One region of the Labrys sp. Lb11 genome, then DNA from elsewhere that is predicted to be linked to it. Evidence: riboswitches for the same ligand, from Rfam matches in the RefSeq annotation. Region 1 holds a riboswitch; each other region holds the start of a gene.

Region 1 (4,272 bases):
CGTGCCTCCCGAAGGACTGTCTGATGAGGGGGAGGTTGCAGACTGGCATGAGGGGAGGGCAGGCGGCGTGCGCGATCGCACATGGCACCAGGCCGGCGAAGGGGCTTGCGCGTCACGCGGGGGAGCGCAAACTGCCGGGGGCAATCCGGTCCGAACGTCTGTGACTCCGGTGCTTTTGGATTTAGGGTAGGATTCTGCCCGCGAGCGAAGGACGGGAACGATGGATCACTCCCTCGGTTATGAGGTGATATTCATCATCGCAATCGTCGTCGGCATCTATCGCATGGCCTTCGATACGTTCGCAAATCGGGCTGGCTATCCCAGGCCATGGGCTTACCTGAAACCAAGCGCGATCGTCGCTTTCATATCGGTTGCCGGATTCACACTTGCAGCCTTGATTTGGTGGGGTGCATGGGGCGAGTACGCGTTTCCCGCCACGATTGGCGCAGTCGCGATCACCGCCGGGCTGCTGTGGCAATTTCGCTTCAAGCGTCGCCGGTGACATGCGGAGCGACTCGCCGGCTCCATGGGTGAAGCTGGCCTGGCCGATGAAGACGAAGGCCTGATCGCCGGACGCACCGCCATCGGCGTCGACGGCGGAGACGTCGATCCTGTCGCCCTGGACGCTGCCGAACTCATGGACCACGTCACGCACGGCCACGGCCAGCGTGCTCTCGGCCGACCCGCGGTCGGCGCCCGCCCGTCCCGGTCAGAACTCCACGCCCTGCTGCGCCTTCACACCGGCGGCGAAATGGTGCTTCACCAGCGTCATTTCGGTCACCAGGTCCGCCGCGGCGATCAGTTCCGGCTTGGCGTTGCGGCCGGTGACGACGACGTGCAGGTCAGGCCGGCGCGCCGCCAGCGCCGCTACCACCGCCGCCAGCGGCAGATAGTCGTAGCGCAGGGCGATGTTGAGCTCGTCGAGCACGAGGAGACGGATGTCCGGATCGGCCATCATCGCCTGCGCCTCGGTCCAGGCGCGCCCGGCCGCAGCCACGTCGCGCTCGCGGTCCTGCGTCTCCCAGGTGAAGCCCTCGCCCATGGTCTTCCAGGTGACGAGGTCGGAGAAGCGCTCCAGCGCGGCCCGCTCGCCGGTCGACCAGGCGCCCTTGATGAACTGCACCACGCCGACGCGCCAGCCATGGCCGAGGGCGCGCAGCATGAGGCCGAAGGCGGCGGTCGACTTGCCCTTGCCGGCTCCGGTATGGACGATCAGCAGCCCCTTCTCGAGGGTCTTGGAGGCCACTTCCGCGTCCTGCACCGCCTTGCGCTTGGCCATCTTCGCCTTGTGGCGGGCCCCGTCGTCCGCTTCGCTCATTTCACCACCATCGGCAGGCCGGAGACCATGAACAGCACGCGGTCGGCCTGCCGTGCCACCCGCTGGTTGAGCCGCCCGGCCTCGTCGCGGAAGGCGCGGGCCAGGGCGTTGTCCGGCACGACGCCGAGGCCGACCTCGTTCGACACCAGGACCACGGGATGGGCGGCAGCGGCCAGGGCCGCCTCGAGCCCGGAGAAAGCCGGCTCGAGCGCCTGTTCGGCCAGCATCAGGTTGGTGAGCCAGAGCGTCAGGCAGTCGACCAGCACCGGGCCCGGCGCCGCGGCCAGGGCGGCGGCGAGCTCGAGCGGCGCCTCCTCGGTGACCCAGCGCCCGTCGCGCCGGCGCCGGTGCTCGGCGATGCGCTCGTGCATCTCCGCGTCGAAGGCCTGCGCCGTGGCGATATAGGTCCAGGGCGGGGGCAGGCGGCCGATCAGCGCCTCGGCATGCGCGCTCTTGCCGGAACGGGCGCCGCCGATGACCAGGGTGAGGCGATCGGGCAGGGCGGTCACGGCTTGTGCAGCGCGGTGACGTTGAAGCCGAGCACGTCGGCGAAGATGGCGATGCCGACGCCGATCGCCACCAGGATGACGCCGGCCAGGAAGAAGCGGATCAGCCGGTCATAGATCGCAAGATCGAGCGAGCTGACATAGAGCATGCCGGCCAGCGCCCGGATCTGCAGGCCGAGGCCGATGCAGATCAGGATCACGGCCGCGATGTCGAGCCAGTTCCAGTCGCCCGGCTGCGAGGCCCAGTTGCTGAGGAAGCCGAGGGAGAAGCCGACGACCACGCCGATCGCGGTCACCGAGCCGTTCCGGAAGGTGGAATCGATGCGCTCCGGCCTGTCGGCGGCCTCCGGCTTTTCCTCGCCGCTCATGTCCGTTGTCCCGTGCCGTGCATGGCTGCGCCGCCTGCCGGCCGAGGCAAGCCTGCGTCGCCTGTGCGATTGACAAGGCTTGTCGCACAGTCCTTTAGTCCGATCCAGACGGTCTCTCGTCCGAGAGTCAAAAGGGAATGCGGTGCGGGGCTCCGGCCCCCAGTCCGCGGCTGCCCCCGCAACTGTGAGCGGCGAGCGGCGCGCCAGGAGGCCACTGGAGCCATCTCCGGGAAGGCGGCGCGTCGCGGCGACCCGCGAGCCAGGAGACCTGCCGTTGCGCATGCCGGTCCGGGCGGGGCGCCCCGGAAGCAACCGGTGCCGGGCTGCCGCCGTCGCGGCGGCTGCAACCGCGCCCCGTGCCGCGCCGCGGCGCAAGGAAAGGCGCAAGGCCCGGCCGATGCGGGACGTCGTGATTCATGTCTGCGTCACCTGCCGGCGCGAGGGCGACGATCCCACCGCGCCGCGCTCCGGGGCACGGCTGCACCAGGCGCTGGCCGAGACGATACCCGCCGCCATGCAGCTCAACCCGGTCGAGTGCCTCGGCAATTGCCGCCGCGCCTGCACCGTTTCCCTGACCGCGCCCGGCGCCTGGACCTATGTGTTCGGCGACCTCACGCCGGACGCCGGCCCCGACATACTGGCCGCCGCCGGCCTGCTCGCCGCCTCCACCGACGGGCTGATGCCCTGGCGCGGCCGGCCCGAACCGTTCAAGCGCGGCATGGTCGCCCGCATCCCGCCCCATCCCTTCCTCAAGGACGCTGCCGAATGAGCACGCTGCAAAAGGTTCCCTGCACCATCGTCACCGGCTTCCTCGGCGCCGGCAAGACCACGCTGATCCGCCACCTCCTGGAGACGGCGAACGGCCGGCGCCTCGCCCTGATCGTCAACGAGTTCGGCGATGTCGGAGTCGACGGCGAGATCCTCAAGGGCTGCGGCATCGAGAGCTGCCCGGCCGAGAACATCGTCGAACTGTCGAACGGCTGCATCTGCTGCACCGTGGCCGACGATTTCGTGCCGGCGCTGGAGGCGCTGCTCGACCGGCCCGAGCGGCCCGAGCATATCGTCATCGAGACATCGGGATTGGCGCTGCCCAAGCCGCTGGTCAAGGCCTTCAACTGGCCGGCGGTGCGCTCGCGCGTCACCGTCGACGGCGTGGTGGCCGTGGTCGACGGCGCGGCCGTGGCGGCCGGACGTTTCGCCGACGATCCGGAGGAACTGAAGCGTCGGGCCGAGGGCGATGCCGCGCTCGACCACGACAACCCGCTGGAGGAGGTCTACGAGGACCAGCTCCTGTGCGCCGACCTGGTGGTGCTCAACAAGGGCGACCTGCTCAGCGCCGAGGAGGCGGCCACCGTCTCCGCCGATATCGTCCGCACCGTGCCGCGCGCCGTGAAGGTGGTGAAGACCGTCCAGGGGCGCATCGACGCCGCCGTGCTGCTCGGCCTCGCTGCCGCGGCCGAGGACGACCTCGCCGCCCGTCCCTCGCACCACGACGCCGAGCCCGAGCACGACCACGACGATTTCGACACCTTCGTCGTCGACCTGCCGGCCGTGGCCGAGCCGGAGGCGCTGGTGGCCCGGCTCAAGGCCGCGGCGGAAACCCACGACATCCTGCGCATGAAGGGCTTCGTCGCCGTCGACGGCAAGCCGATGCGCCTGCTGGTCCAGGGGGTCGGCGCCCGCTTCTCCCACCATTTCGACCGGGCTTGGGGCCCCGGCGAGCCCCGCGCCGGCCGCATCGTGGTGATCGGCGAGAAGGGGCTCGACCGAGCCGCGATCGAGCGGGCGCTGGCTGCCTAGCGGGTGTATGATCGCGGCATGATCCGCTGCGCAGATCGGACGGACCGGAGGGCGTCGCGACACGTCCGGATTGCCGTCGAAGCCTTGCCCCGACACGGTTGCGGCGCGCCGCCGGGCCGTTTGGGACAGGGCGCGTCGCTTCGGGGCAGGCGCTCGGCACGGCCGGCTGCCCCTTCTCCCCGAAGGCTCTTTTCCCGGGCGGCGCCAGGCCGCGGCTGTGCCGGGGGCCGGCAGGTCGCGCTGGTGCGGTAGGACACGATGCATCTTCTCCCGCAGGACA
Region 2 (4,272 bases), on a different contig from region 1:
TCACCCAGATCTGGCCCTCGGACAGGCGCTCGGCCGCCTTGCGGAGCAGCGCCGTCATCTCCTCCACGCTCGGGCAGCGCGGCGAGTGGATGTCATAGACGCCGGGGCCGATCTCGTTGGGGTAGCGATAGGCGGCGAAGGCGTCGAGCAGCTCCATGTTGGAGCGGGCGGTCTCGATCGAGATCACGTCCGCATCCATGGCTCCGACGGCGTCGATGATGTCGTTGAACTCCGAGTAGCACATGTGGGTGTGGATCTGCGTCGCATCGTCCACGCCCGAGGAGGCGAGCCGGAAGCATTCCACCGCCCAGTCCAGATAGGCCTTGCGGTCGCGGCGGCGCAGCGGCAGCCCCTCGCGGATCGCCGGCTCGTCGATCTGGATGATGCGGATGCCCGCCTGCTCCAGGTCGTGGACCTCGTCGCGCAGCGCCAGGGCGATCTGCCGGCAGACCTCGTCGCGCCGCAGGTCGTCGCGCACGAAGGACCATTGCAGCACGGTGACCGGGCCGGTGAGCATGCCCTTCATCGGCCGCGGCGTCAGCGACTGGGCATAGGCCGACCATTCCACCGTCATCGGCTGCGGCCGCGACACGTCGCCGTAGATGATCGGCGGGCGCACGCAGCGCGATCCGTAGCTCTGCACCCAGCCGTGCCGGGTGAAGGCGAAGCCGACGAGCTGCTCGCCGAAGTACTGGACCATGTCGTTGCGCTCGAACTCGCCGTGCACGAGGACGTCAAGGCCAATCTCCTCCTGCCAGCGTACCGCCCGCGCGGTTTCCTCGCGCAGGAAGGCGCGGTAGCCGGCATCGTCCATCACTCCCTTGGCGTGGGCGGCGCGCGCCTTGCGGACGTCTCCGGTCTGCGGGAAGGAGCCGATGGTGGTGGTCGGGAAGGCCGGCAGGCCGAGCCATTCCTGGGTCCGGCGCCGCAGGGCGTAGGGGTGCTGGCGCCGCGCCATGGCGGGCTTGACGGCGGCGATCCGCCCGGCGACCGCCGGGTCGTGGATGCGCGGCGACGAGGATCGGGACGCCCGGGCCGCGTCGGAGAGGGCGAGCTCGCCGGCGGCGGCGCCGCGGCCGTCGACCAACGCCCGCGACAGCACCGCGAGCTCGCCGATCTTCTGGACGGCGAAGGCGAGCCAGCTCGCCAGCTCCGGATCGAGGTCGGTTTCGAGGGCGAGGTCGAGCGGCACGTGCAGCAGCGAGCAGGAGGGCGCCAGCACGACGCGATGGGCGCCGAGCTGCTGCACCGCCGGCTCCAGGCGGTCGAGCAGGCCGTTGAGATCGGAGCGCCAGACATTGCGCCCGTCGATTGCCCCCAGCGACAGCACCAGGCCTTCGGGCGCCTTGCGGATGGCGGCGTCGAGCTGCTCCGGCGCCCGCACGAGGTCGAGATGCAAGCCGGCCACGGGGAGGCCGAGGGCAAGGTCGAGATTGTCGCCGAGGCCGCCGAAATAGGTGGTGAGCATGATCCTCAGCCGCGGCGCCGCCACGGCCAGGGCGTCATAGGCGATCCGCATCGCCGCCTGCACCGCCGGGCTGGAGTCGAGCACGAGGCAGGGCTCGTCGATCTGCACCCAGTCGGCGCCCGCGGCCGCGAGGCGCGACAGCACCTCGGCGTAGACGGGCAGCAGGCCCGGCAGCAGGGACAGCGGCGAGAGCGAGGCGTCCCGGCTCTTGCCGAGCAGGAGATAGGTCACCGGGCCGATCAGCACGGGTTGGGTCGGGATGCCGAGGCGCCTGGCTTCGAGGAACTCGTCCACCGGCTTCGTCGAGGCCAGCTCGAAGCTCTGTCCGCGGCGGAACTCCGGCACCATGTAGTGGTAGTTGGTGTCGAACCACTTCGTCATCTCCAGGGCGGGCTGGCCGGCTCCGGGGTGGTGATGGCCGCAGTCCGCCGCATGCGCCTCGGCGTGGCTGCCGCGGGCCATGGCGAAATAGGTCTCCAGCGGCACCGGGCCGCCCCGCCAGCCATAGGGCTCGGGCACGGCGCCGACCATGGCGGTGGTGTCGAGGACCTGATCGTAGAGCGAGAAGTCGTTGGAGGGGATATGGGTGACGCCGAGGGCGCTCTGGCGGCCCCAGTTGGCGGCGCGCAGCCGCGCCGCCGTTTCCCGCAGGGCGGCGGCGTCGGTGGCGCCGGCCCAGTGGGATTCCAGGGCGGTCTTGAGTTCGCGGCGGGGGCCGATGCGCGGGGCGCCCAGGGTGCTGACGGGAATGGACATGCGTGATCCTTCGGCCGGCCGCCGCAGGACGGCGCCGGCTCGCTGATGGACTGGGAAGGGGAGGCGGCGTGGCCGGCTATGGCCGGCCTGGGCGCCGGCATCGTCGGCCGGACGCGGAGCAGCGGCGCGGAGGATCGAGCGTGGATTTCAGCAGATGGGAGTTGGACATCGGCAGACCCCAAATTCTTGGGGGCAAAGGCCGAGCGGATGCGCGCAGGCAGTCACGGGTGCCGGCGGGTTCGGGAGAGCCTGCCGATCGGACGCAGCCATGCCACGCGACCACCGGGGCACCCCGCCCGAGGACGTCAGGACCGTCGAGGCAGGTCTCCTGGCTCGCGGGTCGTCGCCCCTGTCCCGCCTTCCCACCCTCCGATCCCGGACGGCAGTGGCCTGTTCGGACAGCGGCTCTCCGCTCACAGTTGCGGGGGCAGCCCCGGCCTTGCCTCGCGGCTCACCGGATTCCCTCTTGGCTCCATGCGGACGGCCCGCATGGAGAACCTCGACGGCGGCAATGGAGCACGGGGACGGCAAAGCGTCAAGTATGATATAAACGCATCTTTATATTGACATATGAAATTTGGGAGGGATCGCAAGCAAGACGGCCCGCCGGAGGGGCTCTCCGGCGGGCCGTGGCGGTCGGTCTTGTCCGTGCTCCGGTCAATCCTTGACCGTATCCTCCAGGAAGAAGCGGCCGAGCGGGTTCTGGTCGAAGCCCTGGATGGTCTTGCGCGAGACGTTGCGATAGGGGCTGTAATAGAGGTCGATCCAGTTGACGTCCTCCTTGGCGGTCTCCTGGATCTGCTTGTACATGGCCGCGCGCTTGGCCGCGTCCGGCTCGCTGCGCGCCTCTTCGACCAACGCCTTCACCGTCGGATTGTTGTAGTGGGTCATGTAGTTGTTGTTGCTGTCATGGCCCAGCACGAAGGTGGTCTTCTGGTCGGGATCGAGGATGTCGTTGGTCCAGTAGTTGACCGAGATGTCGTAGGCGCCGTCCACCAGCATGTTCCAGCTCTGGCCCGGGTCGACCTTCTGGATGTTGACGGTGACGCCGACCTTGGCGAGCTGCTGCTGCAGCAGCACCGAGATCTGCTCGTCGACCTCGTTGCCGGCATTGACCACATAGGTCAGCGTCAGGTCCTTGGCCCCGGCCTCGGCCAGCATCGCCTTGGCCTTCTCCGGGTCGTAGGGTCGGGCCGGATTGGCGGCGTTGTAGTAGAGGGCCCCCTTCGGGACGTAGGAGTTGGCGACCTCGCCGAGGCCGAAGATCACCGTGTCGATGATCGCCTGCTTGTCGACGGCGTAGTCCAGCGCCTGGCGCACCTCCTTCTTGGCCAGCAGGCCGTGCGAATGGTTGATCAGGAGATGGTCCTCGCGCGTCGAGGGATCGAGGTGGATGGTGAGGTTCGGATCCTTCTGCAGCTCGGCGACGCGCGAGAACGGCACGAAGATCGCGGCGTCGAGCTCGCCGGCCTGGACCTTGAGCATGCGGGTGTTGTCGTCGGAGACGATGATCCACTCCACGCCGTCGAGCTTGACGCGGTCGGCCTGCCAGAAGTTCGGGTTCTTCTCCAGCACCACCCGGTCGCCGCGGCTCCACTGCTTCAGCGTGAAGGCGCCGGAGGAGACCGGCTCCTCGGCATAGGCGTCGCCCTTGGCGGTCACGGCCTTCTCGGAAACGATCGAGACGCCCGGCATGGCCAGCGTCGACAGGAACGGCGCCGATCGCGTCTTCAGCGTCACCACCAGGGTGTGATCGTCCTTGGCCTCGGCCGAGGCGACGTTCTTGTAGGAATCGCTCCACAGCGAGCCCTTGTCGTCGCGGATGCGCAGGATCGTGAAGGCAGCGTCCCCGGCGGTGATCGGCGAACCGTCGGAGAACTTCGCCTCGCGCAGCTTGAAGGTGTAGGTGAGGCCGTCCGGCGAGACCGTCCAGCTCTCCGCCAGGCCCGGCTCCAGCTTGGTGCCGGAGCGGTCGACGCGCACCAGCACGTCGTACATGTTGGAGAACACCCAGAAATCGGTGTTCTGGGCCGACTTGATCGGGTCGA
Region 3 (4,272 bases), on a different contig from region 1:
CGGCGAGGTGATCGAGCAGGCGGCAGGGCCGCTGCCGCGGCCGAAGGCGTGGTGGGCGTGATGGGCGCCCTCCGGCAGGGCAGGGCGCGCCGCCGTGGCGGCTGAGCGCGCCGATACGCTGGCGGATCTGCGCCGGGAGATCGACCGGATCGATGGCGGCCTGGTCGCCCTGCTGGCCGAGCGCATGGGCATCGTCGAGCGGGTCATCGCCGTGAAGGCGCGCGAGAACCTGCCGGCGCTCATTCCCGATCGGGTGGAGGACGTGGTCGCCCATGTCCGCGGCCTGGCGCAGGCCCGGGGGCTGCCGCCGGATCTGGCCGAAGCCGTGTGGCGCAATCTGATCGACTGGATCTGCCGCTACGAGGCCGAGCATCTCGGCGAATAGGGCCGCCACCGGCTGCCATCGGGGCGGCTTGCCCGGCCCCCGGAACGCAACAGAGGCGAAACGCCGTGCGTTCCGCCTCTGGGCTTGCTTGAAAATTCGGGTCTGGTCCGGCCTTGACGGCCAACCGGCGTCAGGCGCCGCGGACCTCGCGCAGAGTGAGGATCCAGAGCGCCGAGGACCGGACTTCACACCGATGAGACACTGGATCACCTCCTTTCGCTGGTTGACGACGCCTCGAACGTGCCGGCGATTCTCTCGAATCGCAAGGGGGGCATCGCGCCGCATCCAAGGTCGCGCACGGCCTGTTGCACAGCAGCATCACATCTGGGCGCCGGCTTCGTGCCGGAGCAGGAGCAGGGACTGGCCCTTGTAGGCGGCCGGCGAGGCCACCCGATAGCCGCACCGCCGCGCCAGGCGGATCGAGCGCAGGTTCTCCGGGGCGATCAGGCAGGCGCTGCGCACCGGCCCGAAATACGCCTCGCCCCAGGCCAGCATCGCGTGCAGGGCCTCGGTCCCGAACCCCCGGCCCTGGGCCCAGGACGCCAGGATCCAGCCCGCTTCGGGGATGCCGTCGAGCGGCGGCTCGATCTCCCGCCGGAAATCGGCGAACCCGGCCTCGCCGACGAAGCGGCCGGATGCCGTCTCGACGATGGCCCAGTAGCCGTAGCCGAGCAAGGACCACAGTCCGGCATAGCGCAGGAGGCGTCCCCAGGCCTCTTCCCGGGTCAGAGGACGGCCGCCGATGTGGCGCGTGACCTCCGGATCCGCCCACAGCGCGGCCATGGCGTCGAAGTCGCCGATGCCGTGGCCGCGCAGGGTCAGGCGCTCGGTGGCGAGCGTGGGGATGCGATCGGGGCGGTCGGGGTGTGGGGGCATCGGGGGCATCCAGGCAAGGCAGGTTCTCGCGGACCTGCTTGCACGTGTGAGTCTGCGCAGCCTTGATTCTGCATTGAAAAATGCAAATCAAGCGTGGCGAAAGCCACGACAGGCTGCTTGCCCCCACAATGCCGGCTGGCGGGCGGATCGCAAGCGGCGCCTTGCCGGCGGGGCTGCACCTGCGCTATCGCTGCTGCGTCTGGTGCCCGCGCATGCGGGAGAATCGGGAACGCGGTGCCAATCCGCGACGTGCCCAACGCCGTGACGGGGACTGTTCCGGCAGGATGACGCCACTGGCCGCAGGGCCGGGAAGGCGCCGGAACGGGAGGATCCGGAGTCGGAAGACCGGCCAGACGGCAAGCTCTTTCCGCACGGACGGCGGAACGGGCGATCCGGCATGGTGGGGAGACCGATGCCCGAACCTGTTTCCGATCCGATCGACGCCGGTCTCGTCGCGGCCGGTCCGTTCAGCGAAGGCGAGCGCGCCGCGCTCTATCGGGCGATCGAGACGCGCCGCGACGTGCGCGGCCCGTTCCTGCCGCGGCCGATCCCCGGCGACGTCGTCCGGCGGCTGCTGGAGGCGGCGCATCATGCGCCGTCGGTCGGCCTGATGCAGCCGTGGAACTTCCTGCTCATCCGCTCGGAAGCGGTGAAGGAGGAGGTGCGCCGGGCGTTCGAGGCGGCCAACGCCGAGGCCGCCTCGCTGTTCACCGGCGAGCGCGCGGCGCTCTACCGCTCGCTGAAGCTGGAAGGCATCCGGGCCGCGCCGCTCAACATCTGCGTCACCTGCGACCGCTCCCGCGGCGGGCCGGCGGTGCTCGGCCGCACCCACAATCGCGACATGGATCTCCATTCCACCGCCTGCGCCGTGCAGAACCTCTGGCTGGCGGCCCGGGCCGAGGGCATCGGCGTCGGCTGGGTCTCGATCTTCGAGGAGGCGCGGATGCGGGCGATCCTGCGCATCCCCGCCGGCATCGTCATCGTCGCCTATCTCTGCGTCGGCTATGTCGACCGGCTCTACGAGCGGCCGGAGCTGGAGGCGAAGCGCTGGGCCCGGCGGCTGCCGCTCGATGAGCTGGTGTTCGAGGACGGCTGGGGGCAGGCGCCGGCGGCTGAAACTTGATAGGCAGCCCACGACCCTCTATTCGGAAGCCCAGCATTCGATCCCGCCGTCCGGAGCCCCGCCATGACCGCCGCCGTCGACCCCAAGAAGATCATCAAGGGCGCCACCGGCGACTGGGAACTGGTCATCGGCCTGGAGGTCCACGCCCAGGTCACCTCCGAGGCGAAGCTGTTTTCGGGCGCCTCCACCGGTTTCGGCGCCGAGCCCAACAGCCATGTCTCGCTGGTCGACGCTGCCATGCCCGGCATGCTGCCGGTGATCAACGAGGAATGCGTGCGCCAGGCGATCCGCACCGGCCTCGGCCTCAAGGCGCAGATCAACCACAGGTCGGTGTTCGACCGGAAGAACTACTTCTACCCGGATCTGCCGCAGGGCTACCAGATCAGCCAGTACAAGCAGCCGATCGTCGGCGAGGGCACCATTGTCGTCGAGGTGCCGGAGACGGGCGAGACGCTGACGGTCGGCATCGAGCGTCTGCACCTGGAGCAGGACGCCGGCAAGTCGCTGCACGACCAGCACCCCTCGATGTCCTTCGTCGACCTGAACCGTTCGGGCGTGGCGCTGATGGAGATCGTCTCCAAGCCGGACCTGCGCTCGTCCGACCAGGCGCGCGCCTATGTGACCAAGCTGCGCACCATCCTGCGCTATCTCGGCACCTGCGACGGCGACATGGACAAGGGCAACCTGCGCGCCGACGTCAACGTCTCCGTGCGCCGGCCGGGCGAGCCCTTCGGCACGCGCTGCGAGATCAAGAACGTCAACTCGATCCGCTTCATCGGCCAGGCGATCGAGACCGAGGCGCGCCGCCAGATCGCCATCCTCGAGGATGGCGGCGTCATCGAGCAGGAGACGCGCCTCTACGATCCCGGCAAGGGCGAGACGCGCTCCATGCGTTCGAAGGAGGAAGCGCACGACTATCGCTACTTCCCCGACCCCGACCTGTTGCCGCTCGAGTTCGACCAGGCCTATGTCGACGCGCTGGCCAAGGACCTGCCCGAACTTCCGGATGCCAAGAAGGCGCGCTTCATCGCCGATTACGGCCTGTCGCCCTATGACGCCGGCGTGCTGGTGGCCGAGCGCGAATCGGCTGACTTCTTCGAAGCCGTGGCCAGGGGCCGCGACGGCAAGGCGGCGGCCAACTGGGTGATCAACGAGCTGTTCGGCCGTCTGAACAAGGAAGGCAAGGACATCGCCTCTTCGCCGGTCTCGGCGGCGCAGCTCGGCGGCATCGTCGACCTGATCGGCGAAGGCACGATCTCCGGCAAGATCGCCAAGGACCTGTTCGAGATCGTCTGGAGCGAGGGCGGCGACCCGCGCACCCTGGTCGAGGCTCGCGGCATGAAGCAGGTCACCGACACCGGCGCGATCGAGGCGGCGGTCGATGCGGTGATCGCCGCCAACCCCGACAAGGTCGAGCAGGTGAAGGCGAAGCCCACCATGCTCGGCTGGTTCGTCGGCCAGGTCATGAAGCAGACGGGCGGCAAGGCGGCGCCGGGGGCCGTCAACGACCTGCTGAAGAGCAAGCTCGGCATCTGAGCCGCCTTCCCAATGACCCTTGCCCTCACCTTCCTGGGGTTTCCCGCCCGCCTCGACGGCGGGCGCGCACCCCGGATCGTGCTCTTCGGGGCCGGCCACGGCAGCACCTATCCCGCCAGGGACAGCAGCGGCTATGCCCTCGCGCCCGACGCCATCCGTGCCGCCAGCCAGGTCGACGCGGGCCTCGTCGAGCATTGGGACTTCGATCTCGACGGTCCCCTGTTCGACGGCAAGCCGCCTTCATGCGTCGATGTCGGCAATATTCCGACCGTGATGCATGACAATGCAGGGAATCGAGCCGGGATCGAGGAGAAGACGCGGGACGTGCTGGCATCGGGCGCCGTGCCGATCC

Evidence for each region. A riboswitch is a leader RNA that binds a small molecule or an ion and turns the genes downstream of it on or off. The one in region 1 is predicted to bind cobalamin.
Region 2: linked by a shared signal. The riboswitch ahead of metE (5-methyltetrahydropteroyltriglutamate--homocysteine S-methyltransferase) and the one ahead of AC27L4_RS00370 (DUF1636 family protein) in region 1 are both predicted to bind cobalamin.
Region 3: linked by a shared signal. The riboswitch ahead of bluB (5,6-dimethylbenzimidazole synthase) and the one ahead of AC27L4_RS00370 (DUF1636 family protein) in region 1 are both predicted to bind cobalamin.

The regions. Positions count from the first base shown of each region.
Region 1 covers NZ_BAAJOT010000001.1:70,979-75,250, forward strand. The annotation lists gene AC27L4_RS00350 (hypothetical protein) at 221-502, shown strand; gene cobO (cob(I)yrinic acid a,c-diamide adenosyltransferase) at 710-1,318, opposite strand; gene cobU (bifunctional adenosylcobinamide kinase/adenosylcobinamide-phosphate guanylyltransferase) at 1,315-1,818, opposite strand; gene AC27L4_RS00365 (hypothetical protein) at 1,824-2,192, opposite strand; cobalamin riboswitch at 2,285-2,482, shown strand; gene AC27L4_RS00370 (DUF1636 family protein) at 2,590-2,961, shown strand; gene cobW (cobalamin biosynthesis protein CobW) at 2,958-3,992, shown strand; gene cobN (cobaltochelatase subunit CobN) at 4,251-4,272, shown strand, end outside.
Region 2 covers NZ_BAAJOT010000006.1:207,837-212,108, forward strand. The annotation lists gene metE (5-methyltetrahydropteroyltriglutamate--homocysteine S-methyltransferase) at 1-2,224, opposite strand, end outside; cobalamin riboswitch at 2,526-2,741, opposite strand; gene AC27L4_RS22940 (ABC transporter substrate-binding protein) at 2,882-4,272, opposite strand, start outside.
Region 3 covers NZ_BAAJOT010000005.1:395,652-399,923, forward strand. The annotation lists gene gatA (Asp-tRNA(Asn)/Glu-tRNA(Gln) amidotransferase subunit GatA) at 1-61, shown strand, start outside; gene AC27L4_RS20445 (chorismate mutase) at 95-385, shown strand; gene AC27L4_RS20450 (GNAT family N-acetyltransferase) at 704-1,261, opposite strand; cobalamin riboswitch at 1,445-1,629, shown strand; gene bluB (5,6-dimethylbenzimidazole synthase) at 1,674-2,384, shown strand; gene gatB (Asp-tRNA(Asn)/Glu-tRNA(Gln) amidotransferase subunit GatB) at 2,448-3,920, shown strand; gene AC27L4_RS20465 (agmatinase) at 3,933-4,272, shown strand, end outside.